DNA from 3 places in the Bradyrhizobium daqingense genome. Region 3 is predicted to be linked to each of the others. Evidence: riboswitches for the same ligand, from Rfam matches in the RefSeq annotation. Region 3 holds a riboswitch; each other region holds the start of a gene.
The links. A riboswitch is a leader RNA that binds a small molecule or an ion and turns the genes downstream of it on or off. The one in region 3 is predicted to bind cobalamin.
Positions count from the first base shown of each region.

Region 1: it holds a riboswitch for cobalamin, as region 3 does, so the genes downstream of both, LPJ38_RS07180 (ribonucleoside-diphosphate reductase subunit alpha) here and LPJ38_RS19185 (energy-coupling factor ABC transporter permease) in region 3, are expected to answer to the same signal.
Region 2: it holds a riboswitch for cobalamin, as region 3 does, so the genes downstream of both, LPJ38_RS37545 (hypothetical protein) here and LPJ38_RS19185 (energy-coupling factor ABC transporter permease) in region 3, are expected to answer to the same signal.

Region 1 covers NZ_CP088014.1:1,544,337-1,548,377, forward strand. The annotation lists one part of gene LPJ38_RS07170 (IS5 family transposase) at 1-223, opposite strand, end outside; one part of gene LPJ38_RS07170 (IS5 family transposase) at 223-562, opposite strand; partial or broken gene LPJ38_RS07175 (transposase) at 809-955, shown strand; cobalamin riboswitch at 1,081-1,251, shown strand; gene LPJ38_RS07180 (ribonucleoside-diphosphate reductase subunit alpha) at 1,356-3,299, shown strand; gene LPJ38_RS07185 (ribonucleotide-diphosphate reductase subunit beta) at 3,290-4,041, shown strand, end outside.
Region 2 covers NZ_CP088014.1:7,926,820-7,930,860, reverse strand. The annotation lists partial or broken gene LPJ38_RS37555 (IS110 family transposase) at 1-260, shown strand, start outside; gene LPJ38_RS37550 (class I SAM-dependent methyltransferase) at 454-1,869, shown strand; gene LPJ38_RS37545 (hypothetical protein) at 2,271-2,717, opposite strand; cobalamin riboswitch at 3,094-3,295, opposite strand; gene LPJ38_RS37540 (transposase) at 3,533-3,655, opposite strand.
Region 3 covers NZ_CP088014.1:4,051,142-4,055,182, forward strand. The annotation lists gene cobM (precorrin-4 C(11)-methyltransferase) at 1-74, shown strand, start outside; gene LPJ38_RS19175 (cobyrinic acid a,c-diamide synthase CobB) at 74-1,384, shown strand; gene cobA (uroporphyrinogen-III C-methyltransferase) at 1,381-2,112, shown strand; cobalamin riboswitch at 2,152-2,371, shown strand; gene LPJ38_RS19185 (energy-coupling factor ABC transporter permease) at 2,409-3,086, shown strand; gene cobF (precorrin-6A synthase (deacetylating)) at 3,132-3,881, shown strand; gene cobT (nicotinate-nucleotide--dimethylbenzimidazole phosphoribosyltransferase) at 3,892-4,041, shown strand, end outside.

The DNA of each region.
Region 1 (4,041 bases), 2.5 Mb from region 3:
TTGGCGCCACGACGAATGATTTCGCCGCGAAGCTTGTCGCCATCATACCCTTTGTCGGCGAGGAGCACGCTCATGGGTGGCGCGAGCGCCAGGACATCGGGAGCCGCAGCGATATCGGCATCCTGGCCTGGAGTCAGATGCAGGACGACCGGCCGGCAGAGCGGATCGCTCAGCGCATGGATTTTTGTCGTGCGGCCTCCGCGCGAGCGGCCGATTGCTTGATTGTGCTCCCCCCTTTTCCGCCGGAGGCACACCGGTGAGCTTTAATCGAGGTCGAGTCGAGCGACAGTACGACGCCGTCTTCGCCAGGCTTGGCCAGCGCTTCGAAGATTGCGCACCATCGTCCTCGCTTGGCCCAGCGATTGAAGCGATTGTAGATCGTCGTGTAAGGGCCGTATTCACGTGGACAATCACGCCATCGTGCACCCGATTGCAGCATGTGAATGATGCCGCTGACGATGCGTCGGTCGTCGTCCCGATCCGGCCCCGTCAGTCCCCTCGGCAGATGCGGTTCGATACGCGCCCATTGCCTGTCGTTCAGCCAAAACAAACCAGCGCGCATTCTCTCGCCCCCGAATCAACACGTAGGCAAGAGAATCACGTGGCGCTATTTAGGTACAGACCCTAAGGCCACAGAAAGCGATGAATGGCGAGACGCGTATGGCTACCGAAACCCGATCCGGCCCAACTCAATTCGCGGACCGCGAACCGATCGATGCCAACATTCAGGATGTCCAGGGTTGCTGTTCCCCTGTTGGAGAATTTGCGACGCCACTTCCAAAGGTTTGAGCACATCTTGGCCGATCGCAGGCGCTGGGTCGTCGAGCGCACCTTTGCGTGGCTCGGCAGATGTGGGCATCTCTGCAAAGACTTCGAAGGTTCCGCCGCTACCGAGCTCGCCTGGCCGCTCGTCGCCCATCTGAGGCTCCTAACTCGCCGATTGGCCAGGCCTTGAGACATCTATGTTTTTTGAGTGAGGCTCTCAGGACAGGCGCTCGGCGAATTTCGAACCTCGACCTCGGGGCTGCTCCAACTGGTTAACTTGACTGTGCCGTCTTGACGAGTCTGGGCAAAGGCTTCTATATGTGGTGTCGTAGTGGTTTTAAATTCGCATATATGGTGGCACGGTGTTAGGGGGGAACCCATTGTGTCGGCAGCGGCTATTCCGAGGCATTAGCGCGACAGCGCTGGGAAGGCCGACAGCCGCAGCGACCCGCGAGCCAGGAAACCTACCGCGACAGAACCCATGTCCTCGGGCGGGGTGCCCGGTGGGTCGCTTGCAGCCGGGGACATTTGCCCGGTCCCCTCGCAAGTCGTCCGCACGGTCCCAGCCCCCAAATATCACGGGGTTGCCGATGTCGGCGTCTTACGATTTCGATCAGTATGGTCATCTCATTGAGCTGCCGAGTGTGCGGCAGCCCTCAGCGCAGGCAAAGCCTACCACACCTGAACTGTGTCTTGTGCAGCCCCCAGCATTGCCGGCTCCCCTGCCGAGGCCCCCCGCGCGATCGCCAACTCCGTCTGACCTTTCGCTCGATCGGTCGCGCGACGACCTGCTGACCTCGTTTGGTAGGCTGACGCTGACCGACCGCTATCTGCTCGCCGGCGAAGGCCTCCAGGACATGTTCGCCCGAGTGTCTTGCGCCTTCGCGGACAATGTTGCGCATGCCCAACGTCTATATGATGCGATGTCTCGGCTGTGGTTCATGCCGGCCACACCGGTGCTCTCCAACGGCGGCACGACGCGCGGCCTTCCGATCTCGTGCTTCCTTAACTCAGTGTCGGACTCGCTCGAAGGCATCGTCGGCACCTGGAACGAGAACGTCTGGCTTGCTTCCAATGGCGGCGGCATCGGCACCTACTGGGGTAATGTTCGCTCAATCGGCGAGAAGGCGAGGGGCGGCGTCACCTCGGGCATCATCCCGTTCATCCACGTCACGGACGGCCTCACGCTGGCGATCAGCCAGGGCTCGTTGCGGCGCGGCTCGGCGGCGGTCTATCTCGATATCCACCATCCCGAGATCGAGGAGTTCCTCGAGATCCGCAAGGCGTCTGGTGACTTCAACCGCAAGAGCCTCAACCTACATCACGGCATCAACGTCACCGACGAGTTCATGTGTGCCGTGGGCGCCGGCACCGCATTCGCTCTGCGCAGCCCGAAGACTAACGAGGTCGTCCGCGAGATCGACGCCCGCCAGCTGTGGCAACGCATCCTTGAGAACCGGCTGCAGACCGGCGAGCCTTATCTCTTGTTCATCGACACCGTGAACCGTGCGCTCCCCAAGCACCAGCGCGAGCTCGGCCTCGAGGTCTCGACCTCCAACCTGTGCAGCGAGATTACCCTGTCGACCGGCATCGATCATCGCGGCGAGGAGCGCACCGCGGTTTGCTGCCTGTCGTCGCTCAACCTCGAGACCTGGGACCAGTGGAATGAGGAGCCCGGCTTCATAGAGGACGTCATGCGCTTCCTAGACAACGTGCTCACGCACTTCATCACGGTGGCGCCGGACGGAATGAAGCGTGCCCGCTACGCCGCCCTGCGCGAGCGCTCCGTTGGCCTCGGCGTCATGGGCTTCCACTCGTTTCTCCAGGCCAAGGGCATTCCAATGGAGGGTACCTTGGCCAAGTCATTCAATCTGAACATGTTCCGAAAACTCCGTCGCGAAGCCGACGCCGCATCCGTGGCGCTCGCTCGCGAGCGTGGCCCGTGCCCGGATGCCCTGGAACGCGGCGTGATGGCGCGCTTCAGCCACAAGATCGCAATCGCGCCGACCGCCTCGATCAGCATCATCTGCGGGGGCACCAGCGCCTGCACTGAGCCGATCCCGGCCAACATCTACACCCACAAGACGCTATCCGGCGCCATCTCGGTGCGCAATCCGCACCTCGCTAAGGTGCTGGCCGCGAAAGGCGCCGACACCTCGGCGACCTGGGAGTCGATCATCGCGCACGACGGATCGGTCGCCCATCTCGACGTCCTGTCGGAGCACGAGAAAGCGATCTTTCGCACCGCCTTCGAGATCGACCAGCGCTGGATCGTCGAGCTTGCCGCCGACCGCGCCGCGTTGATTTGCCAGAGCCAGTCGATCAACCTCTATCTGCCGGCCGACGTCGATAAGTGGGACCTCCACATGCTGCACTGGACGGCGTGGAAGCGTGGGGTGAAGAGCCTCTACTACTGTCGATCAAAGTCGATCTCGCGCGCGGCGTTCGCCGGCAAGATTGCCGGGGATGCAACGCCGACGCAGCAGCCGGCGCGGCAGCGCACCGACTATGAGGAGTGCCTCGCATGTCAGTGATCGATCTATCGCGCGCCGATCCGCGCACGTTGATCGGCAAGGGACGCGTCGGCCTCCTTGACTCGACCGGCAGCTACGACGTCGATCGCTATGCCTGGGCTTACGAGTTCTGGAAGCGCCAGCAGCAGACCCACTGGATGGGCGAGGAGGTGCCGCTCGGCGCCGACCTCAACGACTGGGCTTCGGGCCGCGTCACCGACAGCGAGCGCGCGCTGCTCACCCAGATCTTCCGTTTCTTCACTCAGTCGGACATCGAGGTCGGCGACAACTATTTCAAGCGGTACATTCCGATCTTCCAGCCACTCACCGTCCAGATGATGATGGCCGCTTTCACTAACATGGAGACGGTTCATATCGACGCCTATGCCCTGCTACTCAAGACGCTCGGTATGCCTAAGACCGAGTTCGAGGCATTCCGCGGCTATGCGCAGATGCGCGCCAAGGCGGACTACATGCACGAGTTCGGCGTCGACAGCGTGGCGGATGTCGCCCGTACCCTGGCGATGTTCGGCGCCTTCACCGAAGGCATGGCCTTGTTCGCCAGCTTCGCCATGCTGCTCAACTTCCCACGCCACAACAAAATGAACGGCATGGGACAGATCGTAAGCTGGTCAGTGCGCGACGAGAGTCTCCACTGCGAGGGCATCATCAAGCTATTTCACGAATGGCACCGCGAAACCGGCGCGGTGACGCGCCCCGTCCGCGACGACATTGTCGACGTAGCCAAGACCATGGTGAAGCT
Region 2 (4,041 bases), 3.9 Mb from region 3:
TGGGGCATACCGTCCGCATTATTCCGGCTCAATTCGTCAAGCCTTATGTAAAGTCCAACAAAAGTGACATCATCGATGCCGCAGCGATCGCGGAAGCAGTGACGCGACCAACAATGCGCTTCGTCGAAATACGGTCGCCCGAACACATTGACCTGCAAGCGCTGCATCGTGTTCGCGATAGGATGATTTCGCAACGGACGTGCCTCATAAATCAGATGCGCGCTTTTTGCCTTGAATATGGGATCGCTACTCGACTCGGGAAGCGTCCGAGGGAGGGTGTTTCCTCCCTTCGGCCATCACCTTATCCGTTGACCGTCGGCTACTTTTCTGACTCAATCAAGCCGTTTATGGACCGGTCTTAACAACCTCGGGGGCGGCATGGATTCGATCCTTCGCGTTCTGATGCCCTTCTTCGGGCCGAAGAACTATTCTGAGATGCTCTAGAAGAACGCTTTGGCGGATTTCTGGCTGACCTTAGCCTGCTCGTTCCTGGTGAGGTACGATCCTTGGATTAACGGTCTTTTCTTGCGAGTTGAGCATCTGCCCGGCGTCAAGGAATTCGCCACGGCTATTAAAGCTCCTGAGGTGAACGTGGGCGGCTTCGCGCTTGCTTTGCTGGTGCTCATCTTCAGCAGGGTCACCCGATTCCATGATCGGATTTCGGACATATTTAAGATCAGGGCGAGGTTCGACCGCGCTAACATCCTTCTCCCTCTGGCTGTCATGTCGGGTGCGCAGATGTCGGCCCGTCAGGTGGCAAATCTCAAACGCGACCGCCATCCCCTCGTGAGAGCGACGTTCTACAAATACGCGTCCAGCCGAAGCGAACATCCGCTCGTCGACAAGCACGACATCGAAAGCGCATTGGAGGCTTGGCACATATTGGGTTGCCTTGGAGTGGCTCTTCATACTCACAGGCTTCGCGGTCTTATCCGCCTTCGCCAGGGCAGCTTGGTTTCTGATCATTTTTTGGACCGCCTCGATGGCCGCGCTTCTATTTATGCATCTTCGGTATGGATTGCTGGAACGAAGGGCGGATCCCCAGATCCAACAGATAGCCGGGAATGCCGAGGCAAGTGCAGGCAACCGCCAAGCATTCACAGAGGCGGCCATCTGATGTGGTACAAGATCGGGAAGGATATCATCGTCCGGAGCGAAAACGCAGCCAAGCCGGAAACACAGAGTTGGGCCTATCTTAAGAAGCTGATCTCGCGTCTCGAGCCAATTCATTCCAGCTTCGACTTTGGCTGCGGCAAACTGCGTTACGAACGGGCAATAGCCAAAACCACCGGCGAACTTGCGTTGGTGGATTCGGAAGTGCAGCTTTCAAGGGGTCAAATGATCCGCGGTCGTTCGACCACCATCCGCGATTACGTCGGCAAATCAAATCACGTCCACGCCCTCACCGTGGGTCAGTTTGCCTCCCATGACCGGAGATACGACCGCGGCTTCTGCATAAACGTTCTTTCTGTGATCCCATCGGCAAGCGTGAGACTTGGCATCGTTCAACTGATGAGAGCTAAGCTAAAGCCAAACGGCACTTGCTTGTTTGTGACGCTCTATCGCAATTCTGATTTTACAAGGATGCAGAATCTCCCGAATTGTCAACCATACGGCAACGGCTTCCTCATGGACTCGCTTAGGGGCCATTCCTTCTACGGCCTCATCCCGCCGGACGATCTCGCCGGATTGGTTAAGCGTGCAGGCTTCTCGGTCGAGTCGATCGTGCTGGATGAAGGCTCCGCATACCTGTGGGCCCGAACTCCGGACGGGCGACCTGGACCGATCAATTTCGAAATCCGTGAAACTGCGGAGAACTTTCAGATTCGATCTCAGCCAAGCGTGAGCAACCGCAGCTCGGCAAGGTAGACCAGGCCGGCAGAGACGGCGCTTGGATCCTGAGCAGCAGCCGCGGGGGCTCAAGTCACATCGACGACCTGTCCCGCTTAGGTTCGTCTGCTTCCGATAGTCGGCGATCTGCTGTCTGTAGTGGCCGATGCTCGGCGCATCCGGAGCCACGTCGCTCTTCCAATCGACGACCGCGTCGATGGCGCCGGCCTCGTCGAACGCGATCGCGTCAACCTGTCCGGAGAGCAGGACCTTGCCGCCTTCGTGAGTCTGGCTTCCGAACAACGGGAGCTCGGGGGCGAGACGCGGTCGCGGCGTCACGACGTCCGGAAGAGCGAGCGTCCGCAGCACCGTGGCGGTCAGTTCGACGGCGCTGATGCCCATCTTCGGATCCTCCGCCGGTTCGTGCCCCATCTGCCGGATCAGTTCCGCAGCCCGCGTTTCAAGTCCGCCCTGGCGTCGCAGGCTTCTCCGGTCAGCACCTCCTCGATTAGCTTGTGAAGGATGGTGCCACGCGTCGAACTTCTGAGAACGGCAGCAGGCTCCGCAGCGCCGGTTTCCGGAATTTCCCCGCTTTCGATCTTCGCTTCTGGCTCGTCCACCTGATCAAGTTCGCTCCGGCTCGGGCGACGCCAGATCACGGTCTTGCGCACATCGAAGATAGCGGTCGCCTCGGCGGCGAAGGTCTCGCGGGTCTGCCCGTTCTCTAGCGGCGTGACGTTCCTTTCCTTCGCGGTGCCGACGTCGTTCGGGTTGATCGCCGGGAGACCAGCCAGGCCCAAATCGACGAGCTTTGCCCAGCACTTGTCCGACAGGTCGGCGGAGTGCCTAGGCAGGATCAGCAGGTCGCGCGCCCGGGTCGCGGCCACGTACCAGAGGCGTACGCGCTCGCGCCGCTGCTGCTGCCGCGGTGACGGTGTTGCCCCACGGATTGGCCGAGGAGACAATCACGGATTGAGCAGTTGCGGAGGCTGTGCGGACGCCGATCCCGCTGCGGCGATCGAGGCCAGCACGATTCCTAGCGTCAATGCTGACCCGGACAGCCAGCGCTGTTTGAGCAGGATTGAAGTTGACGCCGAAACTCGCGCCGGCACGGCTACTACGTTTGAAATGAAAACGGTGATGACCACGGGCGAAACAAAAAGCCGTCACGCACATTCGCCGTGAGCGGCAGCCGTTCGCCCCGAATGCGGCAGATCTCGATCGGCTTTGCAACGTCTTGGAGCACCCCGCCCCTGCGTCAGTCCATGACCACGACCGGCAGCAAGGTTTCCTGGCTCGCGGGTTGACGCCTCCGACCACCTTCCCAGGTTCGAACGAACGAACCCAATGGCCCAACTGTCGTCGGCTCGCCGCTTACAGTTGCGGGGGCAGCTTCGGCCTTGTCCGTGAGGACGCACCGTATTCCCTTGATACGCCTTTCGGCGCTACCGATAACCAGACTGAAGGCCCCTCATAACCGAGTCAAGCAAGGGGCGTGAATCGAGTGCTGAGTGACACAACATGTGACAGTTTAGCCCGTCCTATTCGTGAGAGTGCGTTTTTCTAGTCCGATTGATGTGGCCGCACATCTGCTCTGACGAGGCGCACAGGATTGCCTTCGGCTTTTCACCGCCTGACGACCCGTACTTTGCAACGCGCTTGAGGGATAAGTTGGGCGAACGGGGGGCGGACGCCCCGCCGGTCAAGGACTGAGCGGCAGCAGCGCGCCGGGCAAGCCGCGGATCAGGTCGGCTTCGGGACATGCCGCGGCGAACGCAAGGCGAATGCGGCTCGTGGTCTCGACCACACGGGCAGCGAGTTTCAAGAGACTCCGCCTCGACGGCATTTGCGATGTTCGTTTCGATCTTCTCTAGCAAGATCGACCTGATCTGAGGATCGAGGGGCGACTCCGACGTCGAAAGCCCAGCCAAATGTCCCAGCTCTTTGATGCGGCCGTGATGGCCGGCTCGGGTGCCGTTTACATGTCTCAACCGTTCGCACAGTGTATCGAAGCCGGCTTGTCCGCCTATGATCGCCCTGCCTGTCGTGCTGAGCATGTCCGGTGTTAGCCCTGCGAGGTACTTCACGCTGACCCTGAACCGCGCGTCGCGATCTGCAAGGCAGAACGCCATTGCGACGATGGCGTCGAACAGCGCGGAATTCGAGAGGTCATGGTACTCCGCGGGGAGAAGCTTGCGCGCAGCCTGCTTA
Region 3 (4,041 bases):
GCCTCTATGCCGCCGACTACGACCGCCGCTATCGGCCGGTCGGGGCCGAGCCGCGCTTTCCGGAGGTGCCGTGATGGCAACCGGCCTCGTCATCTCCGCCCCCGCATCAGGCGTCGGCAAGACCACGCTGACGCTTGCGCTCGCTCGCGCTTGGCGCAATCGCGGCCTGAACGTGCAGTGCTTCAAGAGCGGCCCCGACTATATCGATCCTGCGTTTCATGCCGCCGCCACGGCACGCGTCTCCGTCAATGTCGACAGCTGGGCGATGGATCGCGGCACCATCGCGCATCTCGTCAGCCGTGGTGCTGACGCCGATGTCGTGCTCGCCGAGGGCTCGATGGGCCTGTTCGACGGTGTCGCCGCACGCGGCGTCTCCGGCACGGGAGCCACCGCAGACATTGCTGAGATGCTGGGCTGGCCCGTTGTATTGGTGATTGATCCTTCCGGTCAGGCGCAGACTGCGGCGGCGATCGCTGCCGGCCTTCGCGACTACCGCAAGGGCGTGCGCCTTGCCGGCGTCGTGCTCAACCGCGTCGCCAGTCCGCGTCACGAGGATCTCGTGCGGCGGGCGCTGAACGATTCAGGCATCGCCGTGTTCGGCGCACTGCCGCGCCATGCCGAGATCAGCCTGCCGAAGCGGCATCTCGGCCTCGTGCAGGCCGAGGAGCAGGCCGAAATCGGCAAGCTGATCGACGAGGCCGCACGCTTCGTCGCCGAGCATGTCGATCTCGATGCGGTGCTGCGAGCCGCAGCGGGTTGGTCACCGCAACCTGCTGCGAACGGCCTGAACGTGACGCCGCCGGGTCAGCGCATTGCGCTCGCCCGCGATGCGGCATTCTCCTTCGTCTATCCGCACATGCTGGAAGCCTGGCGCGCGGCCGGCGCCGAGATCGTGCCGTTCTCGCCGCTAGCCGATGAAGCGCCCGACGCGAGCGCCGACGTCTGCTGGCTGCCCGGCGGCTATCCCGAGCTTCATGCCGGCAGGATCGCAGCCAATGCACGCTTTCGCAGCAGCCTGCGCTCCTTCGCCGAGACGCGGCCGGTGCATGGCGAATGCGGAGGCTATATGGTGCTGGGGGCTGCATTGACCGATGCCGACGGTATCAGCCATGAGATGGCGGGGCTCCTCGGTCTGGAGACCAGCTTTGCCAAGCGCCGCATGCATCTGGGCTATCGTCTTGCCGAACTGGCTGCGCCGATGCCGGGACATCAGGCCGGCGCGCGTTTGCGCGGGCATGAGTTCCACTATTCGACCATCCTGGCACAGCCCGACACGCCACTGGCAGTCGTCCACGATGCAACGGGCGCTGTCATCGCCGAGACCGGCTCGCGGCGAGGCCACGCCACCGGCACGTTCTTCCATCTGATCTCGGAGGACCGGTGAGCGGGTTTGTCTCCTTCGTCTCCGCCGGCCCCGGCGATCCCGAACTGCTCACGGTGAAGGGCGCGGCGCGGCTGCGCGAGGCCGATGTCGTGCTCTATGACGATCTCGCCTCCGGCGCGATCCTCGATCTCGCCCGGCCGGGCGCCAATCTCGTCGCGGTGGGGAAGCGGGCCGGACGGCCCTCGACCAAGCAGCACCACGTCAACCGCCTTTTGGTCGACTATGCCGTAACAGGCGCGCGCGTGGTGCGGCTGAAGTCCGGCGATGCCGGCATTTTCGGCCGGCTCGAGGAGGAGCTGGAGACGTTGCGCGAGGCCGGCATCGGCTACGAGATCATTCCCGGCGTCACATCCGCTTGCGTCGCTGCCGCGCAAGCCGGCATCCCCCTCACCCGGCGCCACACCTCGCGGCGGGTCCAGTTCTTGACTGGAGCGGACGTCACCGGCGAGCTGCCGCCGAACCTGAATTGGGCGGCATTGGCGGATCCGGAGGCGACCACCGTGGTCTATATGGGCCGGCGCACCTTTCCGGCGCTTGCCGCAAGATTGATCGAACACGGCCTCGCTGCGGATACGCCGGCGCTGTTCGCGGAATCGCTTGGCCGTTCCGACGAGCGGCTGGTGCGCACCACCATTGCCGAGCTGGCCGAGCAGCTTGCGCGCGGCGGCGCCGCTTCCACGGCTGCCGTCATCCTGTTCGGGGCGCTCGCGGGGGATGATCGGTCATGATGGCAACCCTTCAGGCCTTGACGCAGGCTCTGCGAAAGGGGCACAGAGGAGGGGCATGGTGCTCGACGCGGCGCAAAGCGCCGGAGCATAATCGGGAATGGGGATGGGCGGACCCAGTTGCGGCGTCCAAAACCCCAGCCGCCCCCGCGACTGTAAGCGGTGAGGGGCTCCGATCAGCCCCTGGGCCGCAAGGCACGGGAAGGCCGGAGAACCCCAGTGAACCGCGAGCCGGGAGACCGGCCGTGCATGTTTTGAGGCCAAGGCCGTCGGGTGTGACGGCAGGAAGGATCTGAGCCATGCATATCGAACCAGGATTGGTGACGGGCGCCAAGCTCGTGCTGAGTTACGCAACCGGCATCGCCGCAGGCGGCGTCGCCTTGAAGCTTGCGGTCGAAACCGTGCGCGAGCAGGGCATTGGCTCGTTCGCCGCGCGCACGCTGGCCACCACGGCCCTCGTGTTCGTCTTCTTCGAGATCCTGCCGCACTTCCCGGTCGGGGTATCGGAAGTGCACTTCATCCTCGGCTCGACCTTGTTTCTTCTGTTCGGCGCGGCGCCTGCCGCCTTCGGTCTCGCCTTCGGACTGCTGCTTCAGGGCCTGCTGTTCGAGCCGGTGGACCTGCCGCAATACGGCATGAACGTCACCACGCTGCTGGTGCCGCTGTTCGCGATCCAGGCCATCGCCTCGCGCATCATTCCGCGCAACACCGCCTATGTCGATTTGAAATACGGTCAGGCGCTGGCGCTTTCGACCACCTATCAAGCGGGTGTTGTCGCCTGGGTGGCGTTCTGGGCGCTCTACGGCTCAGGCTTCGCCATGACCAACCTCGCCAGCATCGCGACCTTCGCGGCCTCCTATGCGCTGGTCATCGTGATCGAGCCGCTGGCCGATCTTGCTGTGCTGGCCCTGGCGAAGTCCGTGCGTGGCGTCACTGCGCCCGGCCTCGTCACGCCGCGCCTGCACAACGCGGCGTAAGAGATCAGCGGAGGGTGGCCGGTGCGGCCGCCCTTTGCGCTCGTCATGCTCGCGCTCTCCCTGATAGGCATCGGTTGCGGCGATCCCGCGCAGCTCACGCGCGCCGCAATCGCTGCCATCAACGCGGCCGATCTCGTCCTGATCCCGCGCAAGGGGACGGCGAAATCCGATCTTGCGGATCTGCGGCGGACGATCTGCGCGGACGTGCTCACCAGCGCGCGCACGCGGATTGCCGAGTTCGATCTTCCCGTGCGCGACGCAAGCGAGGTGGATTATCGCAAAGGCGTGGACGATTGGCACGATGCGGTCGCCGCGACCTGGTCGCAGACGATCGCGGATCATCTCGAAGGCGATGGCAAGGTCGCGTTGCTGATCTGGGGCGATCCTTCTCTCTATGATTCCTCGCTGCGGATTGCGCGCCGGCTCGACCCATTGCCCGATATCGAGGTCGTGCCCGGCATCACCTCGATCCAGGCATTGTGCGCGGCGCATGCGCTGCCGCTCAACGACATCGGCGAGCCGTTCCTGGTGACGACCGGGCGCCGCCTACGCGAAGGCGGTTGGCCGCAAGGCGTCGATACCGTGGTGGTGATGCTCGATGGCGGCACGGCGTTTCAGTCGCTCGATCCGGCCGGTCTTCACATCTGGTGGGGCGCCTATCTCGGCATGCAGGATCAGATCATCTTGTCCGGCGCGCTGGCCGACGCCGGTCCGCGTATCGTCGCGATGCGGCAGGAAGCGCGCGAGCGGCATGGCTGGATCATGGACAGCTACGTTCTCAAGCGCCTGACGTAAGCGAGGCAGCATGCTCCCCGAATGGGTCTACCGGCAGTGCCCCGAAATCTCCGCGGCTCCTCGCGAGGCGGCAGTCGTGCGGCAGGCGCAACTGACGAAGCCGACCGGCGCGCTCGGACGGCTGGAGCAGCTCGCCATCGAGCTTGCGGGCCTGCAGGCA